Regions from separate parts of the Dermacoccus nishinomiyaensis genome, predicted to be linked through region 2. Evidence: predicted binding sites of a transcription regulator. Region 2 holds the regulator's gene; the other holds the start of a gene.
The links. The regulator HrcA, encoded in region 2, represses chaperone genes, less so after heat shock. The targets are predictions, from matches to a motif close to TTNGCACTCGNNNNNNNCGAGTGCNAA.
Positions count from the first base shown of each region.

Region 1: groL (chaperonin GroEL) is a predicted target of HrcA. The motif match lies at 1,378-1,404, and genes of this name have one in related genera.

Region 1 is NZ_UFXX01000001.1:2,466,638-2,475,979, reverse strand. It holds gene groL (chaperonin GroEL) at 1-1,224, opposite strand, end outside; gene DYE07_RS11570 (DUF3263 domain-containing protein) at 1,537-1,815, opposite strand; gene DYE07_RS11565 (uracil-DNA glycosylase) at 1,896-2,570, shown strand; gene DYE07_RS11560 (SGNH/GDSL hydrolase family protein) at 2,567-3,442, shown strand; gene modA (molybdate ABC transporter substrate-binding protein) at 3,509-4,309, shown strand; gene modB (molybdate ABC transporter permease subunit) at 4,311-5,135, shown strand; gene DYE07_RS11545 (ABC transporter ATP-binding protein) at 5,132-6,241, shown strand; gene DYE07_RS11540 (SDR family NAD(P)-dependent oxidoreductase) at 6,462-7,253, shown strand; gene DYE07_RS11535 (phosphatase PAP2 family protein) at 7,213-8,094, opposite strand; gene DYE07_RS11530 (hypothetical protein) at 8,185-8,499, opposite strand; tRNA gene DYE07_RS11525 (tRNA-Thr) at 8,585-8,657, shown strand; gene DYE07_RS15295 (transglycosylase family protein) at 8,754-9,342, opposite strand, start outside.
Region 2 is NZ_UFXX01000002.1:43,658-52,999, forward strand. It holds gene DYE07_RS12025 (PhoH family protein) at 1-171, opposite strand, end outside; gene DYE07_RS12030 (16S rRNA (uracil(1498)-N(3))-methyltransferase) at 203-961, opposite strand; gene dnaJ (molecular chaperone DnaJ) at 965-2,077, opposite strand; gene hrcA (heat-inducible transcriptional repressor HrcA) at 2,142-3,164, opposite strand; gene DYE07_RS12045 (DUF3097 domain-containing protein) at 3,436-4,317, shown strand; gene DYE07_RS12050 (DUF4870 domain-containing protein) at 4,469-4,939, shown strand; gene DYE07_RS12055 (hypothetical protein) at 5,184-5,636, shown strand; gene DYE07_RS14820 (hypothetical protein) at 5,599-5,757, opposite strand; gene hemW (radical SAM family heme chaperone HemW) at 5,867-7,099, opposite strand; gene DYE07_RS12065 (TDT family transporter) at 7,172-8,290, opposite strand; gene DYE07_RS12070 (LysR family transcriptional regulator) at 8,375-9,310, shown strand; gene DYE07_RS12075 (hotdog fold domain-containing protein) at 9,314-9,342, opposite strand, start outside.

The DNA.
Region 1 (9,342 bases), on a different contig from region 2:
GCCCTCCTCGACGGCTGCCTTCGCGTTGCGCACGGCGTCCTCGATGCGGTGCTTGCGCTCCTTGAGCTCGACCTCCGTCGCGGCACCCGCCTTGATGACGGCGACGCCGCCGGCGAGCTTCGCGAGGCGCTCCTGCAGCTTCTCGCGGTCGTAGTCGGAGTCGGAGTTCTCGATCTCGGCGCGGATCTGCGCCACGCGGCCCTTGATCTGCTCGTCGTCGCCAGCACCTTCGACGATCGTCGTCTCATCCTTCGTCACGACGATCTTGCGGGCGCGGCCGAGCATGTCGAGCTCGGTCGACTCGAGCTTGAGGCCGACCTCCTCGGAGACGACCTGGCCGCCCGTGAGGATAGCGATGTCACCGAGCATCGCCTTGCGGCGGTCGCCGAAGCCGGGAGCCTTGACGGCGACGGCCTTGAACGTGCCGCGGATCTTGTTGACGACGAGCGTCGACAGGGCCTCGCCCTCGACGTCCTCGGCGATGATCGCGAGGGGCTTGCCGGACTGCATGACCTTCTCCAGGACGGGCAGCAGGTCCTTGATGTTCGAGATCTTCGAGTTGACGATGAGGATGTACGGGTCGTCGAGGACGGCCTCCATGCGCTCGGTGTCGGTGACGAAGTAGCCCGAGATGTAGCCCTTGTCGAAGCGCATGCCCTCGGTCAGCTCGAGGTCGAGGCCGAACGTGTTCGACTCCTCGACCGTGATGACGCCTTCCTTGCCGACCTTGTCCATCGCCTCGGCGATGAGCTCACCGATCTGCGGGTCAGCGGCGGAGATGGACGCGGTCGCAGCGATCTGCTCCTTCGTCTCGATCTCCTGGGCGTGCTCGAGCAGCTGCTTGCTGACGGCGTCGACGGCCGTCTGGATGCCGCGCTTCAGCGCCATCGGGTTCGCGCCGGCCGCGACGTTGCGCAGACCCTCGCGCACCATCGCCTGGGCGAGGACGGTGGCCGTCGTCGTGCCGTCACCGGCGACGTCGTCGGTCTTCTTCGCAACTTCCTTGACGAGCTCGGCGCCGATCTTCTCGTACGGGTCCTCCAGCTCGATCTCCTTGGCGATCGAGACACCGTCGTTGGTGATCGTGGGGGCGCCCCACTTCTTCTCCAGCACGACGTTGCGGCCCTTGGGGCCGAGGGTCACCTTCACGGCGTCGGCGAGCGTGTTCATGCCGCGCTCGAGGCCGCGACGGGCCTCCTCGTCGAAAGCAATGGTCTTGGCCATGGCTGTGGTTCCTCCACGTGACGTTCGGATCGACCACATCAGCGCCCGCGACGGACGGACCCGATCACGCGCCGGTCATGTCGGCGCGCCCCGAACCCTCACTGCTGCAGTCAGGCTTTTGTCACTCTCACGATCAGAGTGCTAACCCCATGATTAGCACTCGCCCCCACCGAGTGCAAACCCTCCGCGCACGCACCCGCGTGTTGTTCGCTCATAGCGGCACCCCGACGTCTGTCGTGCGGCTGCCAAGATGGGCTGCGGCGCCACGAGAGCGGCGACATGCGGGGACGTGGCGGCGCGCTGAGCCGCGGTTCAGACGGTGCGTCGACGCCCCGCGCGGCGTCGCTGGATCCGCTTCACGAGCAACGGATCCGCGGCGAGCGCCGCCTCGGTGTCGGCGAGCTTGTTGAGCTGCTGGTAGTACTGCGTGCTCGTCAGCCCGAAGCGCTCCTTGATCGCCGCTTCCTTGGCGCCGGGCAGCTTCCACCACTCGCGTTCGAAGGCGAGCATCGCACGGTCGCGCTCGCTCAGCCCGGGCGCGTCGGCGTCACCGGGCACGTGGGCACCCGCGGGGGTCTCGATCATGGCCATCCGCTCAGGATACGAGGCCGCCCGGCCCGTTCCAACCGCGCTCGGGGCGGGTTGTCAGACCCGCGCGATAGGTTGGACACATGCCTCGTCCGTACGACGAACTCGTCCACCCGAGCTGGGTCGAACCCCTCGCGCCCGCCGCCGAGCACATCGCCGCCGCGGGGGCGTTCCTGCGTGACGAGGTGGCCGCGGGGCGCGGCTACCTGCCTGCGGGCGACGCCGTGCTGCGCGCGTTCACGCAGCCGTTCGACGAGGTGCGCGTCCTCGTCGTCGGCCAGGACCCGTACCCGACGCCCGGGCACCCGATCGGCCTGAGCTTCGCCGTCGCACCCGACGTGCGGCCCATCCCCCGCAGCCTCGCGAACATCTACACCGAACTGCACGACGACCTCGGTATCACCCCACCCGAGCACGGTGACCTGTCGGCGTGGACCGATCAGGGGGTGCTGCTGCTCAACCGCGTCCTGACGGTGCAGCCCGGCAAGCCGGCGAGCCATCGCGGCAAGGGCTGGGAGCACGTCACCGCGACGGCGATCAACGCGCTCGTCGAGCGCGAGCAGCCCCTCGTCGCCATCCTGTGGGGGCGCGACGCGCGCTCACTCGCGCCGCACCTCGGCGACACGCCGACCGTCGAGTCGGCCCACCCCTCACCGTTGTCGGCCCGCGGCGGCTTCTTCGGCAGCAAGCCGTTCAGCCGCACCAACGCCCTGCTCGAAGAACTCGGCACGCACACGATCGATTGGCGCATCCCGTGACAGACACGACCCCCGACACCCGTACCGCCGAAGAGGCGCCCGCGGCCCGCAGCGGCCACGAGCGGACGTGGCGGCGCTACGTCGCCATCGGTGACTCCTTCACCGAGGGCATGAGCGACCCCGACCCGCGTCAGGACGACGCCTACCTCGGCTGGGCCGACCGGCTCGCCGTCGACCTCGCTCAGGTCGCCGACGGCGCGGGGCACGCATTTGAGTACGCGAACCTCGCGATCCGGGGCAAGCTGCTCGCCGACGTCGTCGGCCCGCAGCTCGACGCCGCGCTCGCGATGCAGCCCGACCTCGTCAGCATGGTCGGCGGCGGCAACAACATCATGCGCCCGAACGTCGACCTCGACGACGTTGCCGATCAGCTCGAGGCCGCCGTCGTCCGCCTCAAGGACGCCGGAGCCGACGTCATGCTCGCGACGATGGTCAACCCCACGGGTTCGAAGATCATGACCCGCTTGCGACCGCGCATCAGCTGGCACATCGCGAACCTGTGGGGCATCGCGCAGCGACACGACTGCTACGTGCTCGACGTGTGGGGCATGCGTGCACTGCGGGACATGCGCATGTGGGGTGCCGACCGCCTGCACCTGTCCCCCGAGGGCCACCGCCGTGTCGCGCAGCAGGCGGCGTGGACGCTGGGCCTGCCGACCGAGGGCGACTGGCTCGACCTGCTCCCGCCGCTCGAACCGAAGCCAGCCCGTCAGCGCCTGGCGGAGAACGCCGAGTGGTCGAAGGAATACTTCGGCCCGTGGATCGAACGCCGCCTGCGCGGCACGAGCTCGGGTGACGGGCGTGAGGCGAAACGCCCCCACCCGATGCCGATCGACCCGAGCGTCGCCGCCGAGCTGTTCCGACGGGCCTGACCACCCCGGCGTCCTCGCCCCGAGAACCGATCCGATCAGCCGACCGAGAGACAGAAGGCCACGAGGATGAATCGTTCCCTCACGACGGCGACCGCCGCCACCGCATCCGCCGCCGTGCTGGGTCTGTCCGGCTGCGGCGGGTCGAGCAGCACGAACTCGTCGGGCTCGAACGCCGCCGGCAGCTCCTCGGCCACGGCGAGCTCGAGCAAGACCATCACCGTCCTCGCCGCGGCCTCGCTCACCGAGAGCTTCACCAAGCTCGCCGAGGACTTCGAGAAGAACCACCCCGGCGTCGAGATCAAGATGAGCTTCGCAGGCAGCCAGGACATCGTGCGCCAACTCAAGGGTGGTGCACCGGCCGACGTCGTCGCCATGGCCGACACGACGACGCCCAAGACGATGCCGGCCGACATCACGCAGGGCAAGACCTGGACCGACTTCGCGACGAACGAACTCGAGATCGCGACGCCCAAGGGCAACCCGGGCCACGTCACCGACCTCGCGAGCCTCGCGAAGGTCAGCACCGTGCTGTGCGCCAAGACCGTGCCGTGCGGGCGCGCCGCCGACAAGGCGCTGGCGAAGGCGAACGTCCACGCGCACGTCGTCAGTTACGAGCAGAACGTCAAGTCGACGCTCGCGAAGGTCTCCTCCGGTGACGCGGACGCCGCGGTCGTGTACCGCACGGACGTCAAGGCCGCCGGTGACAAGGTGACGGGCGTCGATATCGCGTCCGGCTCGAACGTCAAGACGACGCTGCCGATCGCGACGTGGAGCAACAACGAGTACGCCAAGCAGTTCGTGCAGCTCATCACCGGCGCCGAGGGCCGCAAGGTGCTGAGCGACGCCGGGTTCGGCTCGCCGAGCTGACGTGAGCGCCCCCAGCGCCAGCAGAACGAGCCCCACCCGCCGCGCCCCCGATGCCGGCGGTGTGGTGCTCGGGGTGTTCGCAGCGGTCGCGGTCGCGTTCGTCGTCGTCCCGCTCGTTGCGCTGCTGCTGGAGGTGCGCTGGTCGCACTTCGCCGCCGACCTGCAGACCGCCGGCACACGCGAAGCTCTCCTGCTGTCGCTTCGCACCACGACGACGACGGCAGCCCTGTCCGCACTGTTCGGCACCCCTCTCGCCTGGTGGCTCTCACGCCTGCGGGGGCGTGCCGCCGCGTGGCTGCGGGCGCTCGTCACGGTCCCCCTCGTGCTGCCGCCCGTCGTCGCCGGTGTCGCCCTGCTCGACGCGTGGGGGCGCGGCGGCCTCATCGGCACGGTGCTGCAGGACAGCTTCGGCACGTCGCTGCCCTACTCGTGGGTGCGCGTCGTGCTGGCCGAGACGTTCGTCGCGATGCCGTTCTTCGTCGTCGCCGCCGAAGGCGCGTTCCGCGGCATCGACGCTCGGTGGGCGCGCACCGCCACCGTGCTCGGCGCGAGCCGCTGGTACACGCTGCGCCGCGTCCTCATCCCGATGGCGGCGCCCGGCCTGCTCGCGGGGTTGACGCTCTCCTGGGCACGCGCTCTCGGTGAGTTCGGTGCGACGATGACCTTCGCCGGCAGCTTCCCCGGCACGACCCAGACGGGCCCCCTCGCGGTGTATCAGGCGCTCGACATCAGTCAGGACGCCGCCACCGCCCTCGCGGCCCTCATGCTCGGCATCTGCCTCGTCGTGCTCGCCTTGCTGCGCGGACGCTGGAGCGGTGTGCGATGAACCCGTCTTTCTCGCCCGAACCGCCTGAGACGCCCGAACCGGAGGGGTTGAGCTTCGCCGGCACGATGCGGCGCGGCTCGTTCGAGCTCGAGGCCGCGTTCACGTGCGCTCCGGGCGAGGTGCTCGGGGTGCTCGGCCCCAACGGCAGCGGCAAGTCGACGCTCGTGGCCGGCATCAGCGGCCTCGAACATCTCACGAGCGGTGAGCTGCGCGTCGGGGAAGCCTGTTGGGACGACGGGCGCGGTCACGCCGTGCCCCCCGGCCGCCGTCAGGTGGGTCTCATGACCGCGGCGGGCGACATCTTCGGCCATCTCGACGCCCTCGAGAACGTCGCGTTCGGGCTGCGGGCGCGGGGCGTATCGCGCTCCGCCGCGCGCCGTCGTGCGCGGCAGGAGCTCGAGCAGGTGGGCATCGCCGACCTCGCGAGCCGCCGTCCGCACGAGTTGTCGTCAGGCCAGGCACAACGCGTCGCTCTGGCCCGTGCACTGGCCCTCGCCCCTCGGGTGCTGCTGCTCGACGAGCCGCTCTCGGCCATCGACCAGAGCGGCCGCGACGAGTTGCGCGCGCTGCTCGGCGAGCGCCTCGCGCGCACCGACGCCGTCACCCTGCTCGTCACCCACGACCCGCTGGAGGCACTGACGCTCGCCGACCGGCTGCTGTTCCTCGAAGCCGGGCGCGTGACGCAGCTCGCCCCGCCGCAGGAGGTCGTGCGCTATCCGCGCACGGCGTTCGCCGCCCGCGTCGTCGGCCTCAACCTGTGGCGAGGGACGAGCGACGGTCGCGCCATCACGACGCCGGGTGGCGCCCGCATCATGGCCGCCGACGTGCCGCCGTCGGGCGAGCGGGCGTTCGCGGCCTTCGCGCCGACCGCGGTCTCGCTGTGGCGCGAGGTGCCCGCCGGATCGCCTCGCAACACCTGGCCGCTCGTCGTGCAGCAGATCGAGCACACCGGGACGTCGGCCCGCGTGCACCTGCGGGGTGACGCAGGCGTCGCGGCCGATCTCGTGGCCGACGTGACGCTCGAGGCCGTCACCGAACTCGGCCTGCACCGCGGCTCGCACGTCGCAGCGAGCGTCAAGGCCACCGACGTCACGCTGTACCGCTGAGCCCCAGCGCGCGAGCTCCTCCTGCCTTCCTGCACCATCGCGACGGCCTCGCCCGACCCTCTTGCGCCCAGTTGCACCCGGGTGCTCTTGCACGCAGGTGCATCTGGGCGCACCGAGGCGGGGCCGCCGCGTCGTCGGAGCGACACGACGAGCCAGGCGCCGCGGGAACGAGGGTGACCCACCCCACATTTAATTCGCACCGCTCGTTAGAGTGCGTCACATGAAGATCACGCAGCACACCGTCGCTCTCATCTCCGGTGCCGGCTCGGGCCTCGGCGAGGCCACCGCCCGCCGCCTGCACGCCGACGGCGCGGCCGTCGTCATCGCCGACCTACCGAGTTCGAACGGCCAGGCCGTCGCCGACGACCTGGGCGAGCGCGCCCTGTTCGTCCCCACCGACGTGCGCGACGAGGAGCAGGTGCGCCAGGGCGTCAACGCCGCCGCCGAACTCGGTGAGCTGCGCATCGCCGTCGCCTGCGCCGGGGTCGGCACCCCGGGGCGCGTGCTCGGCAAGAACGGCGTCCACGCGCTCGAGAAGTACCGCACCGTCATCGACATCAACCTCGTCGGCACCTTCAACGTGCTGCGTCTGGCCGCCGAGGCGATGGTCGCGAACGAGCCCTCCCCCACCGACGACGGCGCGCCGGACGCACACGGTGACCGCGGCGTCATCGTCATGACGGCCAGCGCCGCCGCTTACGACGGCCAGATCGGTCAGGCGGCCTACGCCTCGAGCAAAGGCGGCATCGTCGGGCTGACGCTCCCCGCCGCCCGCGACCTCGCCGACAGCCACATCCGTGTCATGACGATCGCGCCCGGCACGATGGAGACGCCGATGCTCGCGGGGCTGCCGGAGGCGGCGCGCGAATCGCTCGGCAAGGTCGTGCCGCACCCCTCGCGCCTCGGCCGCCCGAGCGAGTACGCGGCACTCGTCGAGCACATCGTCGCGAACCCGCTGCTCAACGGTGAGGTCATTCGTCTCGACGGTGCGCTGCGTATGCCGCCGAAGTGAACCCCGGGTCCTCGTCCCAGATCTTCACTTCGGCCCCGCGCAGCAGGTTGACGTACAGAAGACCGAAACCGAAGAGTGCGATGCCACCGACGACGTCGAGGACGAAGTGGTTGCCCGTCGCCATGACGTCCCAGTACGTGACGAGCGGGTAGAGCCAGGCGGCGCGGGCCCACACGGGCCGGCGCCGCTTCCACGTGTCGTACACGACGTAGGCGACCCAGGTGGACCAGGCGCAGTGCAGGCTCGGCATCGCGGCGTACAGGTTGGCCGATTGCGACGGGTCACGCGCGAGGCGGCCGCCCATGATGTTGTAGACGGCGTTGATGTCGATCATGCCGTCGACGGCAAACCGGGGCGGGGCCATCGGCAGCAACCAGAACACGAGCAGGCTGGGCAGCGTCATCGCGATGAGCAACCGTCTGAGGCGCCGGAACCCGTCCGGGTTCATCCACCAGGCCCACGCGAGCGCGATGGGCACCGTCGCGAGCACCATGCCGTAGTAGTACCCGGCGCCCTGCGCGAGGACGGGCACCTCGGCGAGCGATGAGTTGAGCCATCGTTCGATGTCGATGCGCAGCCACTGCTCCAGGTCGAACAGGCGGTGCGCATGCCGGACCGACTCGTCGTGCTCTCCGCGGATGTGCTCCTGCGCGAACGTGAAGTACTGGAAGAACATCCAGAACAGGAACAACTCGATGAGTAGCGCCGGGCGGCCACCGAGCGGGCGCACGAGCGCCCTGACGAAGCGGGGCGGCGGCTCGGTGGTGCTCAGCGAGAAGTCGTCACGCGACGGCGTCAGGTCGCGCATCGAACGCTCGGCAGGCGTGAGGGAGTCGGGCATGCCACTCCTCACCTCGTCGCGGCCGTCGAACAAAACACGTCAGTGTATCCCCGCGCACTCGGGCAGGCCGAGCCTCGGGGGCGGGCCCGCTCAGTGGCGGTCGATCAGGACGTACGACGCCGCCGCCGACAGTGCCGCCACCCCGACGACGGACGGCCACGCGCCGATCTTCTTCGCGAGCGGGTGCGAGGCGCCGAACCCGCCGACGTACACGGCGGTCAGCGCCGCCGTCTGGGCCGCGCCGCCCTTGGCGAGCCACGTGCGGCCCGCGTACCCGCCGGCGAGCGCGAGCACGACACCCCCGAGCGGACGGATACCCGTCTCACGGGCGGTGAGGTAACCGCCGAGGAGACCGAGGGCGGCGACGGGTGCGGTTTCGACGTCTGCTGCAGGCTTGAGATTCATGCCCTCATCGTAGGTCGTCGCCCGACGGGACGGGCATCGCGACCCGCCTCGTATAAGATCACAGGGCTGCCGATACCGGCAGTGTGCTGGAGTGGCGCAATCGGTAGCGCACCTGTCTTGTAAACAGGTGGTTGTGGGTTCGAGTCCCATCTCCAGCTCTCACCGCCCGCCTGCCCGGCCAGGGCACACGACGAGGGCCCCACCGCTTCGAAGCGGTGGGGCCCTCGTCGTCGATCAGGCGATCAGACGCGCGATCAGTGGTTGTTCAGGTGCGCCTGCAGAGCGCGGACGGTGCGGGCGTTGAGGTACGTCGCGCCGTCCTGGGAGATGCCGAGCTTCGACTGCAGCGCGGCGACCGTGCGGGGGCCGATGATGCCGTCGGGCGTCGTGCCGACCGTGCGCTGGAGGGCCATCTTCGTCTGCGGGCCGACGATGCCGTCACGGTACGTGCCGACCCAGGCCTGCAGCGAGCGAGCGGTCTGGCGACCGAGGATGCCGTCGACGGCGAGCTTGCCGGACGTCGCGGCGGGAGCCTTGACGGCAGAACGAGCGGTGGAACGCGACACCTGCGTGTTCGCGGCCGCAGCGGCAGGAGCCGCAGCGGTGCTGCCACCGTTGGCGCGGGTCAGGCCACCGCGCACGGAGCACACGGGCCAGGCGCCGGGGCCCTGGACGGCGAGGGTCTTCTGGGCGATCGCGATCTGCTGCTCGCGCGTGGCGAGGTCGGCGCGAGCGGCGTACTGCGTGCCACCGAAGCCGGCCCACGTCTGCTGCGTGAACTGCAGGCCGCCGTAGAAGCCGTTGCCCGTGTTGATGTGCCAGTTGCCGCCCGCTTCACAGGCG
Region 2 (9,342 bases):
GACGAACAGGCGCGGGAAGGCGCGCTCGATCGTGCGCATCAGCTGATCCTGCGGCCCGAGCAACTGCACCATCGCGACGTCGGGCGGGATGACGATGCGCGTCTGCTGCGAGGCAGCCTGGCCGTCAGGGTCGTGAGGGGTGCGCTCGGAGGGCGCGGAAGCGTCAGTCATCGTGTCTCCAGTCTAGTGGTCGCTCGGGCGCTCAGACCCAGCGCGAGCGCGCGAGCAGGGCGGCGAGCGCCGCCGGGCCGGCCGACGACGAACGCAGCACGGTGGCGCCCATCCGCACCGGCGTGGCACCGGCCGCGACGAACGCGTCGAGCTCGGCGGGCGTGATGCCGCCCTCGGGGCCGACGACGAGCATCACGTCACCGGCCGACGGCAGCTCGACCTGCGCGAGACTCGCCTCGGCGTCCTCGTGCAGGACGAGCGCGAGGCCGCCCTCCGCGACGGTGGCCGAGATCGCCTGCGCCGCAGCGTTCTTCGTCACGAGGTCACTGATGCGCGGGGGCGTCGCCCGTCGTGATTGTTTCGTGGCCGCCTCGGCCTGCGCCACCCATTTACGGCGGGCCTTCTCGGCGCGCTCACCCCTCCACTGCACGATGGAACGCTCCCCCTGCCACGGCACGACGGCGTCGACGCCGAGCTCCGTCGCCGCCTCCACCGCCTGCAGGTCGCGATCGCCCTTAGCGAGCGCCTGGACGAGCGTGAACGTCACCGCCGGCGGCGTCTCGCGCGTCACCTCGCGCACGTGCGCCGTCAGCTCGCCCTTCGTGGTCTCTGCGACCACGGCGTGCGCGACGAGGCCGTGGCCGTCGGCGAGCAGGATCTGCTCACCGACACCCATCCGCTTGACGGTGACGGCGTGGCGTCCCTCGTCACCCGCGAGCACGACGGGTGCACCCGGCGGTATGTCGTCGGACAGAGCGCCGGGTGCGACGAAGTAGAGGTGCGCGGTCACGCCTCAGCCCTTCCAGGCCTGACGCAGCTTGCCGAGCAGGCCCTGGTTGACGGGCTGGAACTTCGGCGCCGGCGAGTCCTCTCCGCGCGACTCGGCGAACTGACGCAGCAGGTCGGCCTGCTCGGCCGTCAGCTTGCTCGGGGTGCGCACGTTGGCGTGCACGAGCAGGTCGCCGCGGTTGTCGGTGCGCAGCCGCGTGACGCCGAGGCCCTTGAGGGTGATGACGTCGCCGGGCTGCGTGCCGGCCTTGATGTCGATGTCGCGCGAGCCGTCGAGCGTCTCGAACGGCACCGTGGCGCCGAGCGCCGCGGCCGACATCGGCAGCTCGAGCGAGCAGTGCAGATCGTCGCCCTGACGCTGGAACATCGGGTGCTTCTCGACGCGTACCTCGACGTACAGGTCACCGGCGGGGCCGCCGCCGGGGCCGACCTCGCCTTCACCACGCAGCTGGATGCGCGTGCCGGTGTCGACGCCGGCGGGTACCTTGATCGTGATGGTGCGCGTGTCGCGCTTGCGGCCGTTGCCGTCGCACTCGAAACACGGGCTGTCGATGATGTCGCCGTACCCCTGGCACGCGGTGCACGGACGCGACGTCAACACCTGGCCGAGGAAGCTGCGCTGCACCTGCTGCGTCTGCCCCGCACCGCCGCACACGTCACACGTGTGCTTGCCCGTGCCGGGACGCGAACCGTCGCCATGACAGGTCGAGCAGACGACGGCCGTGTCGAACGTCAGCTCCTGCTCGCCGCCGAAGACGGCCGTGGCGAGTTGGATGTCGAGCGGCAGCAACGCGTCCTGGCCGTGCTGGACGCGGCTGCGCGGGCCGCCGCCTCCCCCTGCGGCACCCCCCGTGAAGAACGCGTCCATGATGTCGCTGAAGCTGAACCCGGCGCTACCGCCGGGCGCGTAGGGGTCGACGCCCTGGTCGTAGGCCGCCTTCTTCTGCGGATCGCCGAGCACGTCGTAGGCCTGCCCGACGCGCTTGAACTCCTCGGCCGCCTCCGGGGAGGGGTTGACGTCGGGGTGCAGCTTGCGGGCCTTCTTGCGGTAGGCGCGCTTGATCTCCTCGACGGAGGCCTCACGCGTGACACCGAGTTCGGCGTAGTAGTCGTTCACGAGCATCCTTGCTTTCGACGGGTGAAGATTTCGTCACTCATGTGGTCGTGGTGCGCCCGAGCCATCACTGCTCGAGAAGTTCGGAGACGTAGCGGGCGACCGCGCGCACGTTCGCCATCGTCTGCGGGTAGTCCATGCGGGTCGGGCCGAGCACGCCGAGCGTCGCGACGGCGTCGCTGCCGTAGGCCGTCGTCACGAGCGAGGTCGACTCGAGGCCTGCGAAGTCGTTCTCGGCGCCGATGCGGACGGTCACCTCGTGCGTCGGATCGTCGTCGCGTGTGCTGATGAGGCGCATGAGGACGACGTGCTCCTCCAGCGCCTCGAGAACACGGCTGACGCTGAGGCCCGCGTCGTCGCGCAGCCCGGCACGCGCGAGGTTCGCCGTCCCCGCGAGCACGACGCGCTCCTCCCGGTCCTCGGCGAACACCGCGGCGATCGTCGCGACGATCGTGTCGACGTCAGCACGCTGCCCCGGCTCGAACTCCGCGCCCAGCTCGGTCATGGCCGCGGCGGCCTCGGTGAGCAACCGCGCGCCGGAGACCTTGTTGACGCGCGCTCGCAGCGTCTGGACGAGGCGCTCGTCGTCGGCGGAGGCGACGGAGACGAGACGCTGCTCGATGCGACCTGAGTCGAGGATGACGACGAGCGACAGGCGCCCCTCGGCGACCGGCACCAGCTCGATGTGTCGCACCCGTGAGCGCCGCAGCGACGGGTACTGCATGACGGCGGCCTGGTTCGTCAGTGTGGCGAGCAGCCGGGCGGTGCGTTCGACGATGTCGTCGAGGTCGACGCTCTGACGCAAGAACGTCTCGATCGCGCGACGCTGTGTCGCGCTCAGCGGCCGCACCTGGCTGAGGCGGTCGACGAAGATTCGATAGCCGGCATCGGTGGGCACGCGACCGGCCGAGGTGTGCGGCGCGGAGATGAGACCGGCGTCCTCGAGGGCGGCCATGTCATTGCGGATCGTCGCGGCGGAGACGCCGAGCTGATGACGTTCGAGCAACGCCTTCGAACCCACCGGTTCGGACGTCGCGACATAGTCCTGCACGATGGCGCGCAGCACCTCGAGCCGCCGTTCGTCGCTCATGCGCTCACCTCCCGCGCCTCGATACCGTCCTTCGATCTGCAGTCCGTCCAAGATTGGCACTCACGCCGAGCGAGTGCCAAATCATGCGGGGTGTGTTCGCCCACAGCGTCGCGGGCGGTTCCCTCGCGCCGTCGTCCATCGTCCGTCGGTCGGCAGGCGCGCGCTCCCCGGCCCTCGGCGACGCCGCGACGGGCGCCTGGCTGCGCCCGCGACCATCGTTCTCGGCGCGCCGCGACGGCGGTTGTCGGTGGGCGGTTCTACCCTGATCGCCATGACCGACCGTTACGGCTCCGACGTCCTCTCCGGCGATTGGCGCGCGCCTCGACGTGGGCGTTCGCGCGAGGTGCCCGCTGAGCTCGACGTCGTCGTCGAGGACGCCCAGAGCGGTTACGTCGGCGCCGTCGTGCGCGTCGAGAAGTCGGGCGGGCAGCACGTCGTCTTCCTCGAGGATCGCTTCGGCAAGGCCCGCGGATTTCCGCTCGGCGCCGGCTTCCTCATCGATGGCGAACCCGTGACGCTCGTTGCGCCCCGACCCGCCACCGCCGCGCGCCTCGCCGAGCAGCAGACGCAGGCCGGGCGGACGGCGTCCGGTTCGCTCGCCGTCCCCGGGGCGAAGGCGCGCGTCGCGCTGGGTTCGCGAATTTTCGTCGAGGGACGGCACGACGCCGAACTCGTCGAGAAGGTGTGGGGTGACGACCTGCGCATCGAGGGCGTCGTCGTCGAATACCTCGAGGGCGTCGACGATCTCGCGGCCGTCATCCGCGACTTCCGACCCGAGAAGGGACGCCGCCTCGGCATCCTCGTCGACCACCTCGTGCCCGGCACGAAGGAGGCACGAATCGTCGAGAAGGCACGCGCCCTGCCGCAGGCACGCGACCACGTGCTCATCGTCGGCCACCCCTACGTCGACGTGTGGCAGTCCGTACGACCCGAGCGGCTCGGCTGGTCGAAGTGGCCCGTCATCCCCAAGGGGCAGTCGTGGAAGCACGGCATCCTCGCCGAGCTCGGCTGGCCGCACGCGACGCAGGCGGACGTCGCGCGCGGATGGAAGCAGATCCTCGGCACCGTGCGCACGTACGCCGACCTGCAACCCGAACTGCTCGGACGCGTCGAGGAGCTCATCGACTTCGTCACCGACCCCGCGCAGCAGTGAGACGCCGGGATGGCGCGGCGTGCGCCGACATCATCCCCGGGATGGACGCCGGGGCCCGCGAATATCGATCCCGCGGGGGATGCGCTCGGGACGCAGACACGGAATCATGGTCAGTGAACGAGAGATTCACCCTTCGACACCAGGAGACGTCGTGAGCAACTCCCAGCCGTACCCCTACCCCGACGAGCGCACGCAGGGCCAGGGAACCGGACGGCTGGCCGGCGCTCCGTACGGCGCCGAGCCGCCCGTCACCGGCCAGGGTCACCTCAGCGATGACGAGCGCGCCGCCTCGATCGTCGCGCACCTGTCGGCGCCGGCCGCCGCGATCCTGTCTGCGGGATGGGTGAGCTTCCTCGGCCCGCTCATCGTGTGGTTCATCTACAGAAACCGCTCCGCCGCGGTGCGCCGCGCAGCGGCCGGGGCGTTCAACTTCAACGTTGCGTTCTCGATTCTCTACATCGTCGGTTGGGTTCTGGTCTTAACCCTCGTCGGCATTCCCGTCGCGCTCGTGCTCTGGGCCGTCATCTTCCTCGTCGCCGCGTGGTGCCACGTCAAGGGAGCGCTGCGCTCGGCGCGTGGCGAGAGCTACGACTACCCGTTCCAGATCCGCATCCTCAACTGATGCGGCCCACGTCGCGACGCCCCGCCCCAACAGCGCACCTCGTGTGAGCGCTGGGCTCGCCCCCACCCCTGACAACGTTCCCTCGGCACCCCGTGCCGCGGCGCTTCGTCCTACCCGATTTAAGAAAAGAATCATCATCCCTGCCCTGACCCCGGCCCCCCGTTAGCGCGAGGGCGTCGCCGCCGTCGACAAGCGTTCGGCGCTCAAGAACGTCCTCGGTGCCCTCGGCCTCCTGCTGCTCGCCATGTTCGCTGGCAGTCTCGTCGCCGCCGTCGGTGATCTGTTCGGCGACAGCGAGAACGGCCTCGTGACGCCGATCGGCGTCGTGACGATGGCGCTGCAGCTCGCGATCGCGGCCTTCGTCTTCCGCCGGGCCTGGCACATCACCTCACGCGACCTCGGCTTCGTCAAGGAGGGCGCGCTGGGTTCCTGGCTCGTCGGCGCACGGGGCGGCATCGCCGCCATCACCATCGTCTGGGGCGCCAACCACCTGCTCGGGGGCGTCGACTTCTCGCCCAAGATCACCGCCTCCGGAAAACGCGAACTCGCCCAGGATGAGCGAGGCGCCCGCGCCGATGAGGATCGCCCCCAGGACGCGGAAAACCGAACTCTCGGCCGCGGTGTTCATGACCGCGCCGGCCAAGCAGCGCGAAGATGCCTTAGACGGCGTGGCGGACGTGGACGCCGTCCTCGGTGACGTTGTCCTTGAACGGACCCTTGCCGGCGCGGATGAGGCGCGTCACGAGGAAGGTGACGACGATGGAGATGGAGACGAACAGGAGCGGCAGCGTCGTCGTCGAGTAGTCGGAGTCGTTCATCGGCGCCCCCTTCGGTCGTCGGGGTCGGCGCAGGCGGGCACGCAGGGGCCCGGGGATCGCCGCTGAGGCTAGGCCAGCCCCGGGAGGCAGGCGTCTCGGTGCGCGCGGCTCAGATCGCGAGCAGCGCCCGCACGACGGTGTCGGTGAGCAGGCGACCGCGCAGCGTCAGACGAACTCGTTTGTCGCGCACCGCTGACGGGCCGTCGATCAGCCCCGAGGCGACGATGCCGGCGACGGCGCGTCGCCCGTCATCGTCGAGCATGTCGAGAGGAAGTCCCTCGGCGAGGCGCACCTGGAGCAGGACGCGTTCCTCATAGCGCTGACGCTCTTCGAGCAGTTCGCGTGCCAGCGCCGGCGAGAGCCCCGCGTTGACGCGTTGGGCGTAGGCGCGCGGATGTTTGACGTTCCACCAGCGCACGCCGCCGACGTGGCTGTGCGCGCCGGGGCCGACACCCCACCACGGCTCGTCGCGCCAGTACGCGAGGTTGTGGCGGCACTGCGTCTGCGGCGAGCGCGCCCAGTTCGACACCTCGTACCAGTCGTACCCGGCATCCGCGAGCAAGGCGTCGGCGAGCTCGTACTTGTCGGCCTCGTCGTCGTCATCGGGCAGGGGCAGCTCGCCGCGACGCACCTGCGCCCCCATCTTCGTGCCCTCCTCGACGACGAGGGCGTAGGCGCTGATGTGGTCGGGCTCCAACGCGATCGCCGCGTCGAGCGAGGTGCGCCAGTCGTCGAGACTCTCACCCGGCGCGCCGTAGATGAGATCGATGCTGACCTGCAGCCCGACGTCCTTCGCGGCGCGCACGGCGCGTTCGACGTTGGCCGGGTCGTGCGTGCGCTCGAGCGTCGCGAGCACGTGCGGGACGGCCGACTGCATGCCGATGCTGACGCGCGTGAAACCACCGTCGGCGAGGGTGCGCAGGTAGGTCTCGTCGACCGAATCGGGGTTGGCCTCCGTCGTGACCTCGCACCCCTCGGCGAGACCGAACAGCTCGCGCGCCTTCGCGAGGATGCGGACGAGGTCGTCGGCGGGCAGCATCGTCGGGGTGCCGCCGCCGATGAAGACGGTCTCGATGACGGGGACGCCGCTGGGTGCCTCGCCCAGCTCGCGTGCCGCGAGATCCAGCTCGCGCAGCGCGGCGTCCGCGTACGTGCTGACGCTCGCGCCCGGCTCACCGAGCTCGGTGAGCGTGTAGGTGTTGAAGTCGCAGTAACCGCAGCGCGTCACGCAGAACGGCACGTGGACGTACAGCCCGAACGCCCCGCCTGCCAGCGTCGCGAGCGCGGCGGACGGGAGAGCACCGTCGTCAGGGGCGGGGATTCCGTCGGGCATCTGCGGCATCCGGTCATTGTCTCACCGCTCGGCGCCGCACCGCGGCCGTCCGCCAGTCGCGCGCCCAGCTCCTCGCGGTGTTCAGGCGTGACGCAGAGCGCGCTGGTGGCGCACCGCGAGCAGCGAGCTGATCGCGCAGACGCTCCACGTGCCGAGCAGGAAGAGGTACAGCGCGCCGCCGGCCCACGTGAAGATCGCGTGGTGCGAGCTGCGCCCCAGCATCGTCGAGCCGAGCACGAGCGTGCCGACGGGGAACGTCATGCCCCACCAGCCGGGGCTGAACGGCATGCGCTTGGTGAAGCCGCGCACAGTCATGGCGAGGGCCCAGGCGACGAGCGGCACCCCGATCGTCAGCATGACGTAGCCGTAGACGTGGCCGATCTGCGTCACCGTCGTCGCGAACGGGCCCTGCAGCATCGACGCCGACTGCTTCGCGATGGCTTGCGCGGCCGCGCTCGACTGCCCGACGACACCGAGCGGCAGCCACGCGGTGATCGACGCCGCGAGCGGCAGTGGCTCGACGAGCCAGTGGTGACGGTAGGCGATCGCGAAGATGATGGCCCCCAGCACGAGGGCGACGAAGAAGCAGGCCGCGCTCGCGATCAGCATCCACACGCGCGCCTGCGGGCTGCTCAGCCAGCCGACGATGCCGGCGCCGACGGTCGCCGAGACCATCGGCGGGACGACGGCCAGGCCCCACACCGTCGTCGGGGTGCTCGGGTCGACGACGAGCAGACGGGCCGGGACGGCGACGGCGGTGGCGAGGCCGATGACGGTACCGATGGCCCACAGGACGAGGTCGGCCCGCCAGGCTGCGTCGCTCAGGCCCGAGGAGATCGCCGGGAGCACCGCGGACGTCGCCGATCCGACGGCGAGGACGCCCATCGACACCATCCCCCACTGCGCCATCGCGACGGGGTTCGCGACGCTCGCGCGGAAGGCAGCGCGATCGCGAGCGATGCGCGCCACGAACGACACGGTGAGGACGACGAGCAGGGTGCAGGCGATGAGCCAGAAGCCCACGGCGAGCGTGTGGCCGAACGGGATGACGTCGGTGCGCAGCTCGCTCAACGTGCCCAGGATCGCGCTGCCCATGACGCTGCCGTACCAGGCCGGGGACGCCGCGGGCACCGTCGGGTTCTCGAAGAACGAGCCGGTGGTGCGGTGAGGCATGACGTCGGTGGCGGTGGCTGTGCTCATGGGTTCCATGCTTCCGCCGTGTCGGCTCGACCGGTAGCCCTATATCCGGCATGGGGGTATGTGCTTCGCATATAGGCTGGAGTGGTGACGACCTGGCCCGACCTCGCGACGCTCGAACTGCTCGTGGCACTCGCCGACGAGGGCTCGCTCAGTGCGGCCGCCCGACGCTGCGGGGTGGCGCAACCCAACGCGAGTCGCAGCATCGCCCGGCTGGAGCGCAGGCTCGGCCTGTCGCTCATCCATCGCGCGACGACCGGTGCCCGCGTCACGACCGACGGCCTGCTCGTCGTCGAATGGGCGCGCGCGACGCTCGAGGCGGCGCGCGCCCTCGAGACGGGAGTCGCGGCACTGCGCGCTCGTACGCAGGCGCCGCTCGTCGTCATGGCGAGCCAGACGGTCGCCGAACACCTGTTACCGGGATGGATCGCGGGGTGGCAGCACGCCGCGGGTGGCGCGGGCGCCGGTGGCGCTTCCCCTCACGACCCATCGCTTGGCGAGACGCGCGGCATCTCGGTAGCCGTCGGCAACACGACGGAGGTGCTCGCCGCGGCACGCGGCGGTGAGGTGGATCTGGGGTTCATCGAGGGCCCCGGCGCTCCGCGCGGGTTGAACTCCGTCGTCGTCGCGCATGACGACCTCGTGCTCGTCGTCGCGCCGCAGCATCCGTGGGCCGCGAGCTCACGTGTCCGCGCCGAGGAACTGGCGGCCACACCGCTCGTCGCGCGCGAGTCGGGCTCGGGCACGCGGGTGGCCTTGCGCCGCGCCCTCGCGCCGCTCGATGTCGCTCCCCCGGCGCTCGCGCTGGCGAGCAACGCCGCCGTGCGGGTTTCCGCCGCGGCCGGGACGGCTCCCGCCGTCCTCAGCCGGCTCGCTGTCGACGACGCGCTGCGTGCGGGCACCCTCGTGGAGGTCGGCGTCGACGGCGTCGACCTCACCCGCAACCTGAGGGCCGTCTGGGCCGGCCCACGGCGGTTGACGAACCCCGCCGCCGCGGCGCTTCTGGCCACGGCGGCGGGGTGAACGTCACTTCTTCTTCTTGGCCGAGACGTAGA